Regions from separate parts of the Psychrobacillus sp. FSL W7-1493 genome, predicted to be linked through region 3. Evidence: a T-box and tRNA genes for the amino acid it is inferred to sense, from the RefSeq annotation. Region 3 holds a T-box; the other regions hold tRNA genes.
What was found. The T-box of region 3 lies ahead of leuS (leucine--tRNA ligase). A T-box ahead of a tRNA ligase gene usually reads a tRNA of that ligase, here a tRNA-Leu.

Region 1 (2,248 bases), 780 kb from region 3:
GTATTACCGCGGCTGCTGGCACGTAGTTAGCCGTGGCTTTCTAATGAGGTACCGTCAAGGTACGAGCAGTTACTCTCGTACTTGTTCTTCCCTCACAACAGAGTTTTACGATCCGAAAACCTTCTTCACTCACGCGGCGTTGCTCCATCAGACTTTCGTCCATTGTGGAAGATTCCCTACTGCTGCCTCCCGTAGGAGTCTGGGCCGTGTCTCAGTCCCAGTGTGGCCGATCACCCTCTCAGGTCGGCTACGCATCGTCGCCTTGGTGAGCCGTTACCTCACCAACTAGCTAATGCGCCGCGGGCCCATCCTGTAGTGACAGCCGAAACCGTCTTTTAACATTTCCTCATGTGAGGTAATGGATTATTCGGTATTAGCCCCGGTTTCCCGGAGTTATCCCAATCTACAGGGCAGGTTGCCCACGTGTTACTCACCCGTCCGCCGCTAAATCAGAAGAAGCAAGCTTCTTCATCATCCGCTCGACTTGCATGTATTAGGCACGCCGCCAGCGTTCGTCCTGAGCCAGGATCAAACTCTCCATAATAGAGAACTTAAAAAGCTCATTTTGTTTTGCTGGCATCATCATTAAATGATGTCAAAAATTGTTTTGCGTCAATCAAGCCGAAGCTTGTTGATGCTGTATGTCTTAACGTTTTGCATGTTCAGTTTTCAATGTTCATGTATTACTTTAGTATAATTGGAGCGGGTGAAGAGAATCGAACTCTCATCATCAGCTTGGAAGGCTGAGGTTTTACCACTAAACTACACCCGCATATATAATATATTAAATAATTGTTTGTTTGGCGCGCCCGGCAGGAGTCGAACCCACAACCTTCTGATCCGTAGTCAGACGCTCTATCCAATTGAGCTACGGGCGCTTAGTAAAAGACAATGCTTGGTGCGGCCGAGAGGACTTGAACCTCCACGGGGTTAACCCCCACTAGGCCCTCAACCTAGCGCGTCTGCCGTTCCGCCACGACCGCGTAGTTATAAAATGGGAAGATATTTATTATAACTTACTCTCATGAGCTTGTCAACAATTATTGTAATATGATGAGCCATGAAGGACTCGAACCTTCGACCCTCTGATTAAAAGTCAGATGCTCTACCAACTGAGCTAATGGCTCACGAAACGAAATGGCTGGGGTACCTGGATTCGAACCAGGGCATGACGGAATCAAAATCCGTTGCCTTACCGCTTGGCTATACCCCAACATGGCGGTCCCGACCGGGATCGAACCGGCGATCTCCTGCGTGACAGGCAGGCATGTTAACCGCTACACCACGGGACCTATGTATCTTTAATTCAATTAAATGGTGACCCCTACGGGATTCGAACCCGTGTTACCGCCGTGAAAGGGCGGTGTCTTAACCGCTTGACCAAGGGGCCATTTAAAGATGGCTCCGAAGGTAGGACTCGAACCTACGACCAATCGGTTAACAGCCGATTGCTCTACCACTGAGCTACTTCGGAATAATTTATGTCGTTTTGTTCTACTCGACTTTTTCTATTATAGAGAGGGTTTGGACAAACGTCAACACTTTTCATCAAATTTCTTTCGTTTTTTTAAAAGAACTTAAATGCAGCTCCCCAAAACACTTGCCACACTTGAATTTCTGCGTATTTACTCGAATTTTCCGTCTATATAACAAACCACATTTTGCACACTCATACACATACAGTTTAGTATTTTTTTGATTTTTAGGCTCTACGAGTGTTGAGCAAAATCTAGGTGAATCTGTTTGTTTTAGAAGCTGACGAAAATCTGTATCTCTATGTTTATACCCTTTCCCTTCTATATGTAAGTGATAATGACATAGCTCATGCTTAATAACTCCAATTAATTCGTTCATTCCATGTTTCTCTAACACTAGAGGGTTTATTTCAATCATATGTGTTCTTAACATATACCTTCCGCCGGTACTGCGCAGTCTTTTATTGAAATAAGCTTTATGGTGAAACTTTCTTTTAAAAATCTGTATTGATATGCTACTTACTAATTCACTCAATTGTTCATCAGTCACTATACTCTCTCCTAGATATAAGAGCTTGTCCACTGATATTCATCAATGGACAACTCTGATTATTATTAGACTTGTTGTTCCGGTGGCAGCATCGTTAATGCAATTCTTCCTTTGTTCGCATCGAACTGTTCTACCCATACAGTAACGATATCCCCAAGGGAGACTACATCTAAAGGATGCTTTACAAATCCTTTTTTAAGCTTGGAGATGTGTACAAGTCCAT
Region 2 (2,248 bases), on a different contig from region 3:
CAACTTGTACAGGATAGGTAGGAGCCTTAGAGCCCGGAGCGCCAGCTTCGGAGGAGGCGTCGGTGGGATACTACCCTGGTTGTATTGAAATTCTAACCCATACCCGTAACCCGGGTAGGAGACAGTGTCAGGCGGGCAGTTTGACTGGGGCGGTCGCCTCCTAAAGTGTAACGGAGGCGCCCAAAGGTTCCCTCAGAATGGTTGGAAATCATTCGAAGAGTGTAAAGGCAGAAGGGAGCTTGACTGCGAGACCTACAAGTCGAGCAGGGTCGAAAGACGGGCTTAGTGATCCGGTGGTTCCGCATGGAAGGGCCATCGCTCAACGGATAAAAGCTACCCCGGGGATAACAGGCTTATCTCCCCCAAGAGTCCACATCGACGGGGAGGTTTGGCACCTCGATGTCGGCTCATCGCATCCTGGGGCTGTAGTCGGTCCCAAGGGTTGGGCTGTTCGCCCATTAAAGCGGTACGCGAGCTGGGTTCAGAACGTCGTGAGACAGTTCGGTCCCTATCCGTCGTGGGCGTAGGAAATTTGAGAGGAGCTGTCCTTAGTACGAGAGGACCGGGATGGACACACCGCTGGTGTACCAGTTGTTCTGCCAAGGGCATCGCTGGGTAGCTATGTGTGGACGGGATAAGTGCTGAAAGCATCTAAGCACGAAGCCCCCCTCAAGATGAGATTTCCCATTACGCAAGTAAGTAAGATCCCTCAAAGACGATGAGGTAGATAGGTTCGGGGTGGAAGCGTGGCGACACGTGCAGCTGACGAATACTAATCGATCGAGGACTTAACCAAATTGTTTGTTTCTAAGATGTCAGTTTATTCAGTTTTGAAAGAATAAATTTTTATTAAATTAATGCTTGTAATAATCTACATAGTTGATATAATAGAACTTGTCTTTCAATAATTATTCAAGTCTAGTGATGATGGCGAAGAGGTCACACCCGTTCCCATACCGAACACGGAAGTTAAGCTCTTCAGCGCCGATGGTAGTTGGGGGTCTCCCCCTGCAAGAGTAGGACGTCGCTGGGCTTGCAATAAAAAAATATTACCCAGGAGGATTAGCTCAGCTGGGAGAGCATCTGCCTTACAAGCAGAGGGTCGGCGGTTCGAGCCCGTCATCCTCCACCATAATTTTACTCCTGCCGGAGTAGCTCAACTGGTAGAGCAACTGACTTGTAATCAGTAGGTTGAGGGTTCAAGTCCTTTCTCCGGCACCATTTTCCGAGCCATTAGCTCAGTTGGTAGAGCATCTGACTTTTAATCAGAGGGTCGAAGGTTCGAGTCCTTCATGGCTCATTCACTTTTGTGAAATAAATATGCGGGTGTGGCGGAACTGGCAGACGCACTAGACTTAGGATCTAGCGCCGCAAGGCGTGGGGGTTCGACTCCCTTCACCCGCACCACTTAACTTAATAACCGAGCGGAAGTAGTTCAGTGGTAGAACACCACCTTGCCAAGGTGGGGGTCGCGAGTTCGAACCTCGTCTTCCGCTCCAAAGATTCATTGAAGTGCCGGGGTGGCGGAACTGGCAGACGCACAGGACTTAAAATCCTGCGGTAGGTGACTACCGTACCGGTTCGATTCCGGTCCTCGGCACCACTTTTATGAATAATTAGCGCCCGTAGCTCAATTGGATAGAGCGTCTGACTACGGATCAGAAGGTTGTGGGTTCGACTCCTGCCGGGCGCGCCATATAACGGGAAGTAGCTCAGCTTGGTAGAGCACTTGGTTTGGGACCAAGGGGTCGCAGGTTCGAATCCTGTCTTCCCGACCAGTTATTATTATTTCGGGGCCTTAGCTCAGCTGGGAGAGCGCCTGCCTTGCACGCAGGAGGTCAGCGGTTCGATCCCGCTAGGCTCCACCATGAACATTGAAAACTGAACATGCAAAACGTTAAGACATACAGCATCAACAAGCTTCGGCTTGATTGACGCAAAACAATTTTTGACATCATTTAATGATGATGCCAGCAAAACAAAATGAGCTTTTTAAGTTCTCTATTATGGAGAGTTTGATCCTGGCTCAGGACGAACGCTGGCGGCGTGCCTAATACATGCAAGTCGAGCGGATGATGAAGAAGCTTGCTTCTTCTGATTTAGCGGCGGACGGGTGAGTAACACGTGGGCAACCTGCCCTGTAGATTGGGATAACTCCGGGAAACCGGGGCTAATACCGAATAATCCATTACCTCACATGAGGAAATGTTAAAAGACGGTTTCGGCTGTCACTACAGGATGGGCCCGC
Region 3 (2,248 bases):
CGATGGCGTCTTGTTTATTTAGTCCGTTTAGGAAATCCGAATTAACAAGGACGCCATCCTCTGTGTAAGCAGCTTCTTCAACGTTTCCACCAGAAACTACTTCTACAATAGGAAGGTCAAATTGTTTTGCGAACTCATAATCACGCTCATCATGTGCTGGAACTGCCATAATAGCACCAGTTCCATATGTTGCTAAAACGTAATCAGCGATCCAGATTGGCATTTTTTCACCACTCACTGGATTAATTGCATAAGCACCAGTGAATACACCTGTTTTATGCTTAGCAAGATCAGTACGCTCTAAATCACTTTTCAATTTAACTTGATCTTTATATGCTTGCACTGCCTCCATTTGCTCTGGAGTTGTAATAGTATCCACTAATTTATGCTCAGGTGCCAATACCGCATACGTTGCACCAAAAATCGTGTCGGGACGAGTTGTAAATGCTTGGAATGATTGATCAGTATCCGCAACTTCAAATGTAAGCTCTGCACCTTCTGAACGTCCAATCCAGTTACGTTGCATTTCCTTTAAGCTCTCAGGCCAATCAAGATCATCTAAATCCTCTAACAATCTATCTGCATAAGCCGTAATACGCAGAACCCATTGACGCATTGGACGACGTTCCACTGGATGTCCCCCACGCTCGGATAGCCCATCAATTACCTCTTCGTTTGCTAATACTGTACCTAATGCAGGACACCAGTTTACCGGCACTTCATCCACATATGCTAAGCCTTTTTTATAAAGCTGGATAAAGATCCATTGTGTCCACTTGTAATAGGAAGGATCCGTTGTATTAATTTCACGATCCCAATCATATGAGAATCCAAGATCCATCATTTGACGTTTGAATGTTGCAATATTTTTTGCTGTGAATTCCGCTGGATCATTACCAGTGTCAATTGCATATTGCTCAGCAGGAAGACCAAAAGCATCCCAGCCCATTGGGTGAAGTACGTTATATCCTTGTTTGCGTTTATATGCACTTAAAATATCTGTTGCTATATATCCAAGCGGATGTCCAACATGCAGTCCAACTCCTGATGGATATGGGAACATATCTAATGCATAAAATTTTGGTTTGGAAGGATCGTCAATCATTTTATATGTTTTATTTTCTTTCCAATACCTTTGCCACTTTTGCTCAATTGCTTCATGATTAAAGCTCATTTTTCTTCCTCCTTCAGGTAATGGTGTTGTCTAAACCGTCATTTCACCAATAAAAACAACACCAAATAAAAAAACTCGCCCCTTAAAAAACTTAAGGGACGAGAGATATACTCACGCGGTACCACCCAAATTAGTGGAAAATTCCACTCAACTTGTCTCCTTAACGCGGAAAACGGTATAAGCTACTAATCGTTCACTTATACAGACTCAAAGGCGAGTTCAATAATTCGTAACACTAACTTGCACCATACGTTAGCTCTCTTTAGAAACGAGTGTTATTTACTATTCCTTGTCTTAGTCGAAAATTATTTATGGTTATTGCATTAATTCTAATTGAAATGAAAAGAAAACACAAGATGCACTCTCATCAAATATCGTAGAAAATAGTAAATTAAATAGCTACATTCTCTTTTACGTCTTTAATGATTAAATCAGCTTCCGTAGCATCTATAATATCCTGCACAGAATATCCCTCAAATACTTCTTTTAATTCTAGCCCATCTTCTGTTACTTCAATCATTGCCCGTTCTGTTATGATTTTATTCACAACGGCTTTACCTGTTAAAGGAAGCTCACATTGTTTTTTAATCTTTGCAGAACCGTCCTTCGCGCAGTGGTCCATAATTACGATAATTTTTTTGGCACCATGCACTAAATCCATTGCGCCGCCCATTCCTTTAATCATCTTACCTGGAATCATCCAGTTAGCTAAGTCTCCCTTTTCAGAAACCTCCATTGCCCCTAAGATTGCAACGTCTACATGTCCCCCGCGTATCATGGCAAATGACTCAGCACTTGAAAAGAAGGAAGAACCCGGAATGGTAGTAACTGTCTCCTTTCCGGCGTTGATAAGATCTGGATCGACTTCTTGCTCAGTTGGATATGGCCCAATACCTAAAAGACCATTTTCTGATTGAAGCACAACTGTTTTGTCTGGAGATATAAAGTTGGCAACTAAGGTTGGAATACCTATTCCTAAATTCACATAGTTCCCATTTTCTATTTCTTTTTCTGCTCTTCTCGCAATTTTTTCTCGTGTATTCATCCGAATCTCCCCCTTATGAACGTGTCGTT

Region 1: it has a tRNA-Leu gene. The T-box ahead of leuS (leucine--tRNA ligase) is inferred to sense a tRNA for this amino acid. The anticodon was not compared.
Region 2: it has a tRNA-Leu gene. The T-box ahead of leuS (leucine--tRNA ligase) is inferred to sense a tRNA for this amino acid. The anticodon was not compared.

Annotation. Positions count from the first base shown of each region.
Region 1 is NZ_JBBOSB010000001.1:552,060-554,307, reverse strand. Features, by position in the region: rRNA gene MKX96_RS02850 (16S ribosomal RNA) at 1-544, opposite strand, end outside; tRNA gene MKX96_RS02845 (tRNA-Gly) at 699-772, opposite strand; tRNA gene MKX96_RS02840 (tRNA-Arg) at 802-878, opposite strand; tRNA gene MKX96_RS02835 (tRNA-Leu) at 897-983, opposite strand; tRNA gene MKX96_RS02830 (tRNA-Lys) at 1,055-1,127, opposite strand; tRNA gene MKX96_RS02825 (tRNA-Gln) at 1,139-1,213, opposite strand; tRNA gene MKX96_RS02820 (tRNA-Asp) at 1,217-1,292, opposite strand; tRNA gene MKX96_RS02815 (tRNA-Glu) at 1,316-1,390, opposite strand; tRNA gene MKX96_RS02810 (tRNA-Asn) at 1,400-1,474, opposite strand; gene MKX96_RS02805 (SprT family protein) at 1,549-2,025, opposite strand; gene MKX96_RS02800 (Tex family protein) at 2,091-2,248, opposite strand, start outside.
Region 2 is NZ_JBBOSB010000002.1:55,926-58,173, forward strand. Features, by position in the region: rRNA gene MKX96_RS17695 (23S ribosomal RNA) at 1-796, shown strand, start outside; rRNA gene rrf (5S ribosomal RNA) at 918-1,033, shown strand; tRNA gene MKX96_RS17705 (tRNA-Val) at 1,057-1,132, shown strand; tRNA gene MKX96_RS17710 (tRNA-Thr) at 1,146-1,221, shown strand; tRNA gene MKX96_RS17715 (tRNA-Lys) at 1,228-1,300, shown strand; tRNA gene MKX96_RS17720 (tRNA-Leu) at 1,323-1,407, shown strand; tRNA gene MKX96_RS17725 (tRNA-Gly) at 1,425-1,499, shown strand; tRNA gene MKX96_RS17730 (tRNA-Leu) at 1,515-1,603, shown strand; tRNA gene MKX96_RS17735 (tRNA-Arg) at 1,620-1,696, shown strand; tRNA gene MKX96_RS17740 (tRNA-Pro) at 1,702-1,778, shown strand; tRNA gene MKX96_RS17745 (tRNA-Ala) at 1,793-1,868, shown strand; rRNA gene MKX96_RS17750 (16S ribosomal RNA) at 2,004-2,248, shown strand, end outside.
Region 3 is NZ_JBBOSB010000001.1:1,333,703-1,335,950, reverse strand. Features, by position in the region: gene leuS (leucine--tRNA ligase) at 1-1,174, opposite strand, end outside; T-box leader at 1,266-1,479, opposite strand; gene MKX96_RS06825 (3-oxoacid CoA-transferase subunit B) at 1,566-2,219, opposite strand; gene MKX96_RS06820 (CoA transferase subunit A) at 2,233-2,248, opposite strand, start outside.